Linked DNA regions of Saccharophagus degradans 2-40. The protein of the gene in region 1 interacts with the protein of each later gene in a pairwise test. Links are inferred from orthologs where the notes say so. Each region holds a gene or a part of one and is shown in the gene's direction. Other genes may lie near its edges.

Region 1 (7,282 bases):
CGTGAATAGCGGGTAGATTTTAAAATTTGCTCAAACATGGCCGGCATTGCGTAGGGGTCCATACCTGCGCGTACTAGGGTTTCCATGCCAATGCGATCTGCTTCTTGTTCCATGCCGCGGCTAAAACGCAGTTGGGCATCTATCGCAGCGGCTTGAGTGGCCGAAATTGCAGCGATACCTGCGTCGCCATCAGTGGTGGCGGCCACAATGACACTGGCCAATAGCGCAGCGAGAGTAATCATAGTGTTTTGCTGTTGCTCTTCTACCTTACGGGCATAGTGACGCTGGCTAAGGTGCGCCAATTCGTGGGCAATTACCGAAGAGAACTGCTGTTCGTTTTCGGCGTAATTAAAAAGGCCGGTATGAATACCCACCACGCCACCGGGTACAGCAAATGCGTTTAAGGAGGGGTTCTCTACCACTAAAATGCTTAATCTCGAGTCGGTGAGATCGCTGTAGCGGGAGATCCCATAAATGAGCTTTTCTGTGTACGAGAGCACAAACGGGTCGTTGGTAGTGGGCACCTGCGCGCGATAAATACGCAGCCATTTTTGGCCAAGCTCATATTCTTGAGCAGGAGTAATCACGCCCGAGCCGGCTGAGCCTAAGTCGGGAAGAGGCAGGTCAGCAGCCTGGCTGGGTAGGGCAAGCGCAAGCGTTACAGCGAAGGTGCCCGAGCATTTAATAAAAGCACCTAAGCATTTAATACCTAAGCCCTTAAATAGTTGCTTGCGTTGATGAGTGTGATTTAGAACTAAACGGCTAAACAATTTCAGAATTACCCTATTTAATATGCTATTGTTGGCGCGCGCAAAGTTAGCGGTGTTGCCTAAAAATAAGACAATAACATTGTTTTATGGCTGTAACTTCGACTTGTGTCTGTAAGCTTAGTTCAGTTGTGGCATTGATGGCCACAGTTACAGGGCTTATCTCACATGGTTTTTACAGCAATTGTAAGCTTGTTGTTATATTGAGTTGGCTAGTCTGAACTAGCTGTGAATAAACGTCAAAATCAATCGTAAATAAACGTGTCTAATACTCTTCCGCAATGTGACCTAACAGTAGATGCTAGAGGCCTCGCTTGCCCTATGCCGTTACTTAAAGCAAAGCAGGCCTTAAATAGATTGAGTGCCGGCCAAACGGTAAAATTAATTGCCTCCGACCCCGGAAGCGAGCGCGACTTTCACGCGTTTGTAAAGCTTTCAGAGCACAGTCTTCTTTATTTTCAAAAGTCTGATAACGAATTAACCTATGTGTTAGAAAAAGGAGAGAGTAAATCGCCATGATTACCGTATTTAAACGTTGGCTCGAACGCTATTTCGCTGACGAAGAAGCTGTTCTGGTGGCAGTGCTATTGGTCGCGAGCGTTATCATTATCGTAACCATGGGCGTGGTGCTTGCTCCTATGATTGCCGCGGTAATTATCGCCTTTTTAATGCAGGGTATTGTGGCTCGGTTAAAAACTTGGGGGGTTAGCCACATTGTTGCGGTAAGTATTGCCTTTCTGATTTTGGCCGGTTCGCTGGTAGTGATGCTTATTTACCTCTTGCCAGCGCTGTGGCAGCAGGTGCTTAACTTGTTTGCAGAGGCTCCGCGCATGTTAAAAGACGGCCAGTCATTACTCTTATTGCTGCCTCAAGAATACCCTGCGCTTATAACCGAGGATCAAGTAAAACAGTTAATGGGCGCTCTGCGAACAGATCTCGCGCAAGCAGGCCAAACGGCGGTTTCTTTTTCGCTGGCCCAGCTGCCTATTATTGTTGCTGCACTTATCTATTTGGTATTGGTGCCTATATTAGTGTTCTTCTTTTTAAAAGATGGCCAGCAAATGCTGGGTTGGGTTGCGAGTGTGTTACCGCGTGAGCGCCCAGTAATGCAAAAGATTTGGCGAGAAATGAACCAACAAATAGCCAACTACGTACGCGGCAAGGTAATTGAAATTGTTATTGTAGGTGGGGTGAGCAGCTTAACGTTTAGCTTGCTAGGTCTGCGATATGCGCTACTTTTAGGTATCGCGGTAGGGTTTTCGGTGCTTGTACCTTATATAGGCGCGGCTATTGTAACGCTGCCTGTGGCGGCTATTGGTTTTTTCCAATTTGGCTGGGGTACAGAATTTTTGTACATCATGATTGCTTACACCATTATCCAAGCATTAGATGGCAACGTGCTTGTGCCGCTATTGTTTTCTGAAGCGGTGAAGATGCATCCGGTTATGATTATCCTTTCCGTGTTGGTTTTTGGCGGTTTCTGGGGCTTTTGGGGTGTGTTTTTTGCAATTCCGCTTGCAACTCTGTGCAAGGCCATTTTAAATGCGTGGCCGACTAAAGGCTCGCCTATTGCGGGTAACGTATAGGGTAACGTTAGTGGCATTGGCAGTTGGTGGTGCGTTCACGTTAATTCGCACCATTTAGCCGCAGGCCGCGCCAATGCTGCACTGCAGCTAAATTGGCGACTGGAAATGTCTTACTCATGTGTGTAGAATCGTGACACCTTAAACTAAGGTCGGTGCAAATAAGTTGTTTTGGTAGAGTGTACAAAGAGACATCGCCAAGGCTACAACACCCGCAACCAAAGGGTTTGCAGGTGAAGAGAACGGGCGCTCGAACCCATTTTCTAAAAGAAGCATGTTTAAAACATGCCATAAATAGCGGTCTGTCATTTAGGCAGTTAAAGTTGGGGAAGCGTAATTGCTTGATGTGCTCACCTTTATCTCATTCTGCTAGTACTAAAGGCTTTGCCCAAATTATTGGGTAATCGGCTTTTATGCTAGAGGAATGCCATAACCGTACATTTCGTTTACGCAGTTTTTGATTAGCAATGTTAGAGGAAAGGTAAAGCATTAAATTAAGTGTGCATTGCGTTAATTACCTGTGTAATCCAGTTATACCCAATAGTAAGTCCAAATATTCAGACTCAAAGCCAGTAGCACTGAGCTTTGGGTCACGAGATAAATTTATTTCAACCTGCGGAATTAACCGCAGCATGATTTAGGAGGCTTTAATGCTTGAGGATATCGATGCTCTCGAAACACAGGAATGGCTAGATGCTCTAGCGTCAGTTATTAAGTACAGTGGTTCGGAGCGCGCGTCATTTCTTTTGTCTCAGCTAGCCAACACTGCGACTAAAACCGGTGTAAGACTACCCTCGGCTATCACCACTCCCTACGCCAACACTATTGCAGCTAAAGACGAAGCGCGTTCTCCAGGTGATGCTCACCTAGAGCGTAAAATTCGTTCTTTGGTACGTTGGAACGCTATGGCGATGGTTATGCGTGCTAACGACAACGACGAAGGCTTGGGTGGACACATTTCCTCCTTCTCATCATCTGCGACTTTGTATGAAGTAGGTTTTAACCACTTCTTCCGCGGTGACGACGGTGATCAGCGCGGCGATTTGATTTACTTCCAGGGCCACATTTCCCCTGGTATTTATGCGCGTTCTTACTTAGAAGGGCGTTTGTCGGAAGAGCAACTAGATAACTTCCGTCGCGAAGTAGATGGCAATGGTTTGTCTTCTTACCCGCACCCTTGGTTGATGCCGGACTACTGGCAGTTCCCAACTGTATCTATGGGCTTGGGCCCAATCTCTGCTATTTATCAAGCACACTTCATGCGCTACATGTCTGCCCGTCAAATGTGCGAGCGTGGCGATCGTAAAGTGTGGGCATTCTTAGGTGACGGTGAGTGTGATGAGCCAGAAACCTTAGGTGCTATTTCGCTTGCAGGCCGCGAGCAATTAGAAAACCTTATTTTTGTTATCAACTGTAACCTACAGCGCTTAGATGGCCCTGTTCGCGGTAACGGTAAAGTGATGCAGGAATTGGAAGGTATCTTCCGCGGCGCAGGCTGGAACGTAATTAAAGTTGTTTGGGGTGCAGGCTGGGATAAACTCCTAGAAAAAGACACCACAGGCTTACTGCAAAAACGTATGGACGAAGTGGTTGATGGCGAGTTGCAAAACTACAAAGCCAACGGCGGTGCCTATACCCGTAAGCACTTCTTCGGTAAGTACCCAGAGTTGTTAAAGCTTGTTGAAGATATGTCTGATGACGAAATCTTCGCTTTGGCTCGTGGTGGTCACGACCCACAAAAAGTTTACGCAGCATATAGCGAAGCCGTTAACCACAAGTCCCAGCCAACTGTTATTTTGGCTCAAACGGTTAAAGGTTACGGCTTGGGTGCAGCTGGCGAATCTGCCAACATCACTCATTCTGTTAAAAAGCTAGATATCGAAAGCTTGAAGAAATTCCGCGATCGTTTCGGTATTCCTGTTTCTGACGAAGATCTTAAGAGCGTTCCTTACTACCGTCCATCACCCGATTCACCTGAAATGGTTTACATGCAAGAGCGTCGTAACGCGTTAAACGGTTACTTGCCTGCGCGTGTAAACGACTTCGAAGCGCTAACTATTCCTGAGTTGGATAAGTTTAAAGCGTTGTTGAAATCTAGCGGTGAGCGCGAAATTTCTTCCACTATGGCGTTTGTGCGTTTTATCTCTACCTTGGTTAAAGATAAAAACATGGGTGCGAACGTTGTACCTATCGTGCCAGACGAAGCGCGTACTTTTGGTATGGAAGGTATGTTCCGTCAGTTGGGTATTTACTCTTCTGAAGGTCAAAAATATACCCCGCATGATCACGATCAGATCATGTACTACAAGGAAGACAAAAAAGGTCAAATCCTTGAAGAAGGTATTAATGAGGCGGGCGCTATGTCTGCTTGGATTGCGGCTGCAACTGCTTACAGTACTTACCGCAAGCCAATGGTACCGTTCTACATTTACTACTCTATGTTCGGTTTCCAACGTATTGGTGACTTGGCATGGTTGGCGGGTGATATTCAAGCGCGCGGTTTCTTGGTAGGTGCAACTTCTGGTCGTACCACGCTGAACGGCGAAGGCTTGCAGCATCAGGATGGTCACAGCCACTTAATGGCTAACACCATTCCTAACTGTCGCACCTACGACCCAACTTACAGCTATGAGCTAGCTGTAATTATTCGCGATGGTTTACAGCGCATGTATGGAGACAAAGAAAATGTCTTCTATTACATCACCACCATGAACGAAAACTACCAGCACCCAGATATGCCTTTAGGTGCAGAAGAAGGCATTATTCGCGGTATCTACAAGCTGAAAGATGGCAAAAAAGCCGCTAAGAAGAAGCGTGTTCAGCTTATGGGTGCAGGCTCTATTTTACGTGAAGTTGAAGCGGCAGCAGAATTGTTGCGCGACGACTGGGGTGTTGAGTCTGACATTTGGAGCGTAACAAGCGTTAACGAATTGGCGCGCGATGGTCAAAAAGCGCAGCGCCATAATTTGTTGAACCCAGAAGCTGCTCTACGTAAGCCTTACATTACCGAAGTACTAGAAGCAGCAGAAGGCCCGTTCATTATCTCTACTGATTACATGAAGAGCTATTCTGAGCAATTGCGTGCTTATATTCCTGGTACTTACACCGTATTGGGTACAGACGGTTTTGGTCGCTCTGATACTCGCGCGAAATTGCGCGGTTTCTTCGAAGTGGATCGTTACTACGTAACTGTTGCTGCACTTAAGTCGCTTGCTGACGAAGGTAAAGTACCAGCTAAAGATGTAACTGCCGCATTGAAGAAATACGGTATCGATTCTGACAAACCAGATCCAATGACCGTCTAATTAAGGAGAGTTGTTAGTGGCTAAGCAAATTATCAACGTCCCAGATATTGGTGGGGCGGACAACGTAGATATTATTGAGATATGTGTTGCTGTAGGCGATACCGTTTCTGCTGAAGACTCTTTGCTTGTTTTAGAATCAGATAAGGCCTCTATGGAAGTGCCTTCGCCTGTTTCTGGTAAAGTGGTTGGCATTCTTGTTAAAGAGGGCGGTAAAGTTTCTGAAGGCGATGCCATATTTGAAATTGAAGCAGAGGGCGCAGCTGATGCGCCTGCTGCTGAACCGGCAGCCGCTCCTGCGGCGGCGCCAGCCCCAGAGGCGGCTGCACCTGCAGCATCTTCTGAGCAGTTGGTGAAGGTTCCAGATATTGGTGGTTCCGAAAACGTTGAAGTGATCGAGTTATGTGTTGCTGTGGGCGATGAGGTTGCCGAAGGCGATTCCATTATCGTGCTAGAAAGCGACAAGGCTTCAATGGAAGTGCCTGCGCCAGCAAGCGGTAAAGTGGTTAGCTTTGCTATCAAAGAAGGCGATAAGCTTTCTGAAGGCGACGATATTCTTGTGTTAGAAGTAAGTGGTGGCGCAGCTGCACCAGCTGCCGCTCCTGCTGAGTCTGCTCCTGTAGCCGCGGCCCCTGCACCTGCACCTGCTGCAAGTGGCGGTGTGACCGATGTAAATGTTCCTGACATTGGCGGCTCAGAAAACGTTGAAGTTATCGAAGTTTGCGTTGCAGAAGGCGATGAAATTAGCGAAGGCGACTCCATTGTTGTGTTGGAAAGCGATAAAGCATCCATGGAGATCCCATCACCTGCTAGCGGTAAAGTTGTAAGCATTACCGTTAAAGAAGGCGATAAAGTATCTGAAGGTGCGGCACTGCTTAAATTAGAAATTGTTGGTGCTGCCCCTGCTGCAGCTCCTGCGCCTGCTGCGGCACCCGCAGCGCCACAAGCGCCTGCTAAGCCTGTTGAGCAGCCAGTGAAGACCACGCAAGAGTTACACCCTGCGGAAGTGTCTGCCACTACTGGTGAAGTGTATGCCGGCCCTGCAGTACGCAAGTTAGCGCGTCAGTTAGGTGTAAACCTTTCAGAAGTGAAGCCAACCGGCCCTCGTAAGCGTCATACTAAAGACGATGTACGCGAGTTTGTTAAAACTGTAATGAAGCAACGCAGCACTGGCGGCGCAGCAGTTACAGGTGGTTCGGGTATTCCTGCAGTACCAGCAGTAGATTTTTCTCAGTTCGGCGAGATCGAAATGCAGAAAATGAGCAAAATCAAAAAGGTTACCGCTGCTGCAATGGTTCGCAACTGGTTGAACGTGCCACACGTTACTCAGTTCGACGATGCTGATATTACCGAGCTTGAAGCATTCCGTAAGAACATGAAAGCAGAAGCCGAAGCGGCAGGTGTGAAGTTAACACCATTACCGTTCCTGCTAAAAGCTTGTGCGGCAGCGCTTAAAGCGGAGCCTAGCTTTAATGTTTCTATGCACCCAGACGGCGAGCATATTGTGCAGAAGAAATACATCCACATTGGTATGGCTGTAGATACGCCAAACGGTTTGGTTGTACCTGTTATTCGCGACGTAGACAAAAAAGGTTTGTTCGAACTTGCGGCTGAAACAGTAGCTTTAGCT
Region 2 (6,987 bases), 2.1 Mb from region 1 along the record:
GATTGACGGTGAGTTTCGTCGAGAAGACGATTAAATTCCTATAAAAATTATTCATCTAGGTGTTGAAATCCAAATTTCCATACCCATCTTGGTGAGCACAAGCTTTTAATGTGGTTGCCCCGCTTGTCGGGTTGGCCGCAAACATAAACCAGTTTCCCGGTATTCGGGATCATTCAGTGTGATAAACGCTAATTGGAGAAGAAAGTCGATGAAAATTCGTCCTTTACATGATCGTGTTGTGGTTCGCCGCAAAGAAGAAGAGGCTACTACTGCATCTGGTATTGTTTTACCTGGTTCTGCTAAAGAAAAGCCAAACCAAGGTGAAGTAATTGCCATCGGTTCTGGCCGAGTGTTGGATAGTGGTGATGTGCGTCCATTGGACGTAAAAGTGGGTGACGTTGTGGTATTCGGCAAGTACGCCGGTAGCGACACTATCGAAGTAGATGGTGAAGAGCTGGTAATTCTTAGCGAATCCGACATTAAAGCGATTGTGGAATAAGCCGCATTTCCGCCCCTAAACATCATTTGTTAAACGTCTTTTAAGGAGCCTTAATCATGGCGAAAATTGTAAAGTTTGGTGACGAAGCCCGTCAAAAAATGTTGGCTGGTGTAAATGTCTTGGCCGACGCTGTAAAAACTACCTTAGGCCCTAAAGGTCGCAACGTAGTATTAGATAAGTCTTTTGGTGCACCGACTGTAACTAAAGATGGTGTATCTGTTGCGAAAGAAATCGAATTAGAAGATAAATTCGAAAATATGGGCGCACAAATGGTTAAAGAAGTAGCCTCTAAAGCGTCTGACGATGCTGGTGACGGTACTACTACTGCAACCGTATTGGCTCAAGCCATTGTTAACGAAGGCCTAAAGTCCGTTGCTGCTGGCATGAACCCAATGGATTTAAAGCGCGGTATCGACAAAGCTGTTAACGCTGCTGTTGCTCACATCAAATCTATCGCGCAACCATGTGAAGATGGCAAGTCAATCGCTCAGGTTGGTACTATCTCTGCAAACAGCGATTCTCACGTTGGCGACATCATTGCAGAAGCAATGGCCAAAGTGGGTAAAGAAGGCGTTATTACTGTAGAAGAAGGTAGCGGCTTAGAGAACGAATTGGACGTAGTAGAAGGTATGCAGTTTGACCGCGGTTACCTTTCTCCTTACTTCATCAACAACCAAGAAAGCATGAGCGTTGAAATTGAACAGCCATACATTCTGCTTGTTGATAAAAAAATCTCTAACATTCGCGAATTGTTACCAGTATTAGAAGCTGTTGCTAAGTCTGGCAAGCCATTGGTTATTGTTGCTGAAGACGTAGAAGGCGAAGCATTAGCTACTTTGGTTGTAAACAACATGCGCGGTATTGTTAAAGTGACTGCGTGTAAAGCACCTGGTTTTGGCGACCGTCGCAAAGCGATGTTGCAAGATATTGCAATCTTAACTGGTGGTACCGTAATTTCTGAAGAAGTGGGCTTAGATCTAGAAAGCGCTACTTTGGAGCACTTAGGTTCTGCTAAGCGTGTAACCATGACCAAAGAAAACAGCACTATCGTTGATGGCGCAGGCGTTGCTGCAGATATCGAATCTCGTGTTGCTCAAATTCGCGCGCAAATCGAAGAAACTTCTTCTGATTACGATCGTGAAAAACTTCAAGAGCGTGTTGCTAAGCTTGCTGGCGGTGTTGCCGTTATTAAAGTTGGCGCCATGACCGAAGTTGAAATGAAAGAGAAAAAAGCACGCGTAGAAGATGCGTTACACGCAACACGCGCTGCGGTTGAAGAGGGTGTTGTACCTGGAGGCGGTACTGCGCTTATCCGTGCAGCAGCGGCAATTGCCGACCTTAAAGGCGACAACGAAGACCAGAACGCTGGTATTGGTATTGCTATCCGTGCTCTTGAAGCGCCATTGCGTCAAATCGTTTCTAACGCTGGCGGCGAAGCGTCTGTTGTTGCAGATAAAGTTAAAAACGGCGAAGGCAACTTCGGCTTTAACGCGGCATCTGGCGAATACGGCGATATGCTTGAGTTTGGTATTCTTGACCCAGCTAAAGTTTCGCGCACTGCCATTCAAGCTGCAGGCTCAATTGCCGGCTTGATGATCACCACCGAAGCAATGATTGCTGACAAGCCTTCTGAAGGCGGCGCTGCTGCACCAGACATGGGTGGCATGGGTGGAATGGGCGGCATGGGCGGCATGATGTAAGCCAGCCTTTCCGCTGTTTGTGCTAACGTTTAGTTAGTTAAAAAGAGCGGCTATTAGCCGCTCTTTTTTTTGTGTTTTAATCGAATGCGCGCATTTAATTTGTTATTTTTAAAATCAGCATTCGAATAATAGGTCTATACCGGTGTATTATTTACGGCTTGTACACCTCTTTGTCACTCATTAATGTAAAAGGAAACCGACATGGCTTTTGAACTTCCTGCATTGCCTTATGCAAAAGACGCTCTAGCTCCACACATTTCCGAAGAAACTTTAGAGTTTCACTACGGCAAACATCATCAAACCTACGTAGATAAGCTAAACGGTTTGGTGCCAGGCTCAGAATTTGAAGGCAAAACCTTAGAAGAAATTATCAAAACTTCTTCTGGTGGTGTATTTAATAACGCTGCACAAATTTGGAACCACACCTTTTACTGGAACTGCTTAAGCCCTAACGGCGGCGGCGAAGCGACTGGCGCAGTTGGTGAAGCAATTGTTGCTGCTTTTGGTTCTTTCGAAAAGTTTAAAGAAGAGTTCACTAACTCTGCAATTAACAACTTTGGTTCTGCATGGACGTGGTTGGTGAAAAAAGCAGATGGCACTGTTGCTATTGTAAACACCTCTAACGCCGCTACGCCATTAACTGATAGCAGTGTTACGCCACTGTTGACTGTTGATGTTTGGGAGCACGCTTACTACATCGATTACCGCAACAGCCGTCCTAACTACTTAGGTGCGTTCTGGAAATTGGTTAACTGGGACTTTGCTAACCAAAACTTCGCATAAGTCGATATCGCTATTAAAGCAATCAACGGCACAAAAACCCGCCTTTGCCCTGTGCATGGCGGGTTTTTTTATGGCTATTGCTTTAAAAGCGCGGGCTGTGCTGGTATAAACGTTGGGCAATAACTGGCGCCAAAAGACACTGAGTCCAATTTGTGCGTACATAAAAATATAAGGGGTGAAAAATGGAAACTATGGCGATTGTCGATTTCCTATTTAGATGGGCACACGTACTTTTCGGTGTAACTTGGATAGGTATGCTGTACTACTTTAACTTTGTGCAGGCTGAGTATTTTAAACAAGCGGAACCTGCAGCGCTGGCTGATGCCAAAGCAAAACTGGCCCCGCGCGCATTGTGGTGGTTTCGCTGGGGGGCAATGTTCACTTTTATTACGGGTGTATTGCTGTATGGCGGTGTACATCACAATAGCGCTCTGAATGATTACATCATTTTGGGTGCAACTATGGGCACCCTTATGTTTCTGAATGTATGGCTTATTATCTGGCCTGCTCAGAAGGTTGTTTTAGGTTTAGCCGAAGGTGATGCAAGTGTGGCTGCGCCAAAAGCAGCGTTAGCTTCTCGCACCAACACGCTCTTTTCTGCCCCCATGTTGTTTTGTATGTTGGGCTCGCCACACCTTGGTTACAGTGCAGATCATCTTGTAGCCGTAAATGGCGGTGGGTTAGGTTTGTGGTTGGCTATTGGTTTGATTGGCTTACTGCAGCTTAACGGTATGTTTGGTAAAGCTGGGCCTATCGCTACCATTCGTGGTGTTATTCACATGAGTTTAGCGCTAGCTGCAGTATGCTTCTGTCTTATTCTATTTCTTTAACAGCGTAGGTAAGTATGACTAACGATAGAAAAGAACCCACTATGTCTGCCATTCGACCAGAGCAGGATGAAATTTCTGCGCGGCAGCGCCAGCAGCCAACCGCAGGCAGAAAGCCAGCCGTTGGTACGCCTGTCTCGTCGCGTCCGGTAGTGGTTAAATCTAAACTGGCACCGTTTGCTTTACTGCTAGCAATAACCGCATTGGGGCTAGCTGGGTTTGTCTATTGGCAGTTTATGCTTACCCAGCAAAGCCTAAAATTGGCCGAAGAGCGCATAGTCGACTTAGAAGGCCAGTTGGCTCTCACTGGTGATGAATCCAATGCGTCCATGGCCGCTATGCAAGCTAAGCTTAAGTGGGCGGATTCAGAAATTAGAAAGCTTTGGGGCGTATCTTACGATACTAACCGCAAAAAAATTGAAGCCAGCGAAAGCGCTATTGAAGCCCTAGAAAAGAAAACCGGCGGCATACAGGGTAAAGTGGATAAGGCTTTAAAGGCATCCTCAACAGAGCTAAAAGTATTAAGCGATGTAGTGGATGCTCAGCAGGCCGCGTTTGCCAGCGTAGATAAGCAACAAGGTAACCTGCAAACGCAAATGCAGGCACTTATTGATCGGTTGAATTTGATGGAATCTGAGCAAAAGCAAACTGCCAAGCGCACCAAGTCGAACGAGCAAGCTATAGAAGCGATTGACGCCTTTCGTGTAAGTGTTAACCGCGATTTGCTGCAATTAAAAAGTGGTGGCACATCAACAACGCCGTAACCGCCCGTTAGTTCTACCCCGCCCTATAATAGGGCGGGTATCCTTCGAACACCCCTTTCCCACAAAGTTTTACCTATAAAACCTCGCAAAGCCTGCAGAAAGTGATTTGTGCGTGTAAAATATTGGCACGCCGAAATTAATTGGATGAGAAAATGACTACAGTAATTCGCCAAGAAGACATCATCGCCAGTGTCGAAGATGCGCTTCAATTTATATCCTACTATCACCCCAAAGATTTTATTGATGCGGTTTACGAAGCGTATCAAAAAGAAGAAAGCCCAGCCGCAAAAGATGCGATGGCTCAAATTCTTATCAACTCCCGCATGTGTGCCGAAGGCCACCGCCCAATTTGCCAAGATACCGGTATCGTAACTGCATTTGTTAACGTGGGTATGGATGTACGCGTAGAAGGCGATATGAGCTTTGACGATATTATTAATGAAGGTGTGCGCCGCGGTTACGGTTTAGCATCAAACGTTTTACGTGCGTCTATTTTGGATGATCCAGACGGTGCGCGTAAAAACACCGGCGACAACACGCCTGCGGTAATCCACTACAAAATGGTGCCAGGCAACACTATTGATATTCACGTCGCTGCTAAAGGTGGTGGCTCTGAGGCTAAGTCTAAATTTGCCATGCTCAACCCATCCGACTCCGTTGTAGATTGGGTGTTAAAAATGGTGCCTACAATGGGCGCTGGCTGGTGCCCGCCGGGTATGTTGGGTATAGGTATTGGCGGTACTGCCGAAAAAGCCATGCTGTTGGCGAAAGAGTCTTTGCTAGACCCCATCGATATTCAAGATTTACGCGAGCGTGGCGCATCTAACCGTGCTGAAGAGTTGCGTTTAGAGCTTGTGGACAAAGTTAACGCGTTGGGCATTGGCGCTCAAGGCTTGGGTGGTTTAACAACGGTATTAGATATTAAAGTTAAAGACTACCCGTCACACGCGGCAAACAAAGCTGTAGCCATCATTCCAAACTGCGCAGCAACGCGCCATGCGCACTTTGTGCTAGATGGTTCTGGCCCTGCTTTGCAAACGCCCCCAAGCTTAGACGATTGGCCGGAAGTAACATGGGAGGTGGGCGACAGCGTGCGCCGTGTAAACCTCGACGAAGTTAAAAAAGACGACCTACTCGATTGGAAGCCCGGCGAAACAGTCTTACTTTCCGGTAAGTTGCTTACAGGCCGCGATGCCGCCCATAAGCGCTTGGTGGATATGATCAACAAAGGCGAACCCATGCCGGTTGATTTTACTAACCGCTTTATCTACTACGTTGGCCCTGTAGACCCTGTTGGCGATGAGGTTGTTGGCCCTGCTGGCCCAACAACAGCTACACGCATGGATAAGTTTACGGCAACCGTGTTGGAAAAAACCGGTCTTATCGGCATGGTGGGTAAAGCCGAGCGCGGCCCAGCAGGTATAGAGGCTATTCGCAATAACAAAGCGGTATACCTTATGGCCGTAGGTGGCGCTGCTTACCTTGTATCTAAGGCGATTGTAGCTTCTAAGGTATTGGCGTTCGAAGATTTGGGAATGGAAGCCATTTACGAGTTCGAAGTAAAAGATATGCCTGTAACTGTGGCCGTCGATACCAATGGTGAAGCTGTGCACGAGACTGGCCCTAAAATTTGGAAGGCTAAAATTGAAGAGCAAGCTTTAAGTATCAAATAGTTTTCTAATTCCACGAATGCGGCTTGATTGGTCAGGCCGCTTTTCCCTCTCTGGCTGTAAGCAGCTCTATCTCCTGTTATATCCCTTTAAATACCCCCATTTTAAAACACTCGTTTAGGGGTAGTGGCTTGTCGCTTAGACTAGTTTTTTGACCGAAAACCCCTTAAAGCCCCACTTTTGAGCAATTATTTAGCGCACTCTCGTCTGTTTTGGCGTCTTCCTACTATAACTTTTCAATAATAAACCAGTGTTTTAATCACAAATTGTCATATCGCTAATTGGTATTCCATAATGTGTTGATTGGTCTGCCACTATGTGAGAGTATTGGTCAGAACAATTACAAAGCTTTGCACTAATAATATCCAAGTGGGGTAATAATAATGAATAACCTAAAGGTTAAGCCGCTGGCTCTTGCCATTGCTCTGGGCTTGTCTCCTTCGGCACTAGTTTATGCGCAGTCCGATAGCTCGGCAGACGCGCAGCTAGAAGAAGTGATTGTGACCGGTGTTAAAGCCGCGGATCTAAACGCCCGAGAAGCAGAGCGCAGTAAAGACGCGTTCAGCTCGATTATCTCTCAAGATGACGCCGGCAACTTCGCCGACCAAAACGTTGCAGAATCGCTACAGCGTTTGCCCGGTATTACCTTGCAAAAAAGTGAAGGTGAAGGGCGCTACGTAAACGTACGTGGTTTGGGGGCAGATTTCGTATCGGTCACCATGAACGGTTCTGAATTGGCATCAG

The links.
Region 2: the proteins of aceE (region 1) and groL interact in binary tests that used the Escherichia coli proteins (3 or more experiments, as listed by UniProt). The link is inferred for Saccharophagus degradans 2-40 from one-to-one orthologs.

The regions. Positions count from the first base shown.
Region 1 is NC_007912.1:3,263,535-3,270,816, reverse strand. Bases 2,686-5,855 are described here. They hold aceE (pyruvate dehydrogenase (acetyl-transferring), homodimeric type), read left to right. Parts: upstream 2,686-3,000; coding sequence 3,001-5,655; downstream 5,656-5,855. Other genes in these bases: aceF (pyruvate dehydrogenase complex dihydrolipoyllysine-residue acetyltransferase), read left to right, coding at 5,672-5,855. Also shown: SDE_RS13500 (M48 family metalloprotease), read right to left, coding at 1-770; SDE_RS13495 (sulfurtransferase TusA family protein), read left to right, coding at 1,029-1,286; SDE_RS13490 (AI-2E family transporter), read left to right, coding at 1,283-2,353; more of aceF, read left to right, coding at 5,856-7,282. UniProt on the Escherichia coli protein: Component of the pyruvate dehydrogenase (PDH) complex, that catalyzes the overall conversion of pyruvate to acetyl-CoA and CO(2).
Region 2 is NC_007912.1:1,141,388-1,148,374, forward strand. The notes cover bases 1-2,875. They hold groL (chaperonin GroEL), read left to right. Parts: upstream 1-552; coding sequence 553-2,199; downstream 2,200-2,875. Other genes in these bases: SDE_RS04645 (FxsA family protein), read left to right, coding at 1-34; SDE_RS04650 (co-chaperone GroES), read left to right, coding at 209-499; sodB (superoxide dismutase [Fe]), read left to right, coding at 2,401-2,875. Outside these bases: more of sodB, read left to right, coding at 2,876-2,982; SDE_RS04665 (urate hydroxylase PuuD), read left to right, coding at 3,165-3,812; SDE_RS04670 (hypothetical protein), read left to right, coding at 3,827-4,573; SDE_RS04675 (fumarate hydratase), read left to right, coding at 4,726-6,246; SDE_RS04680 (TonB-dependent receptor), read left to right, coding at 6,627-6,987.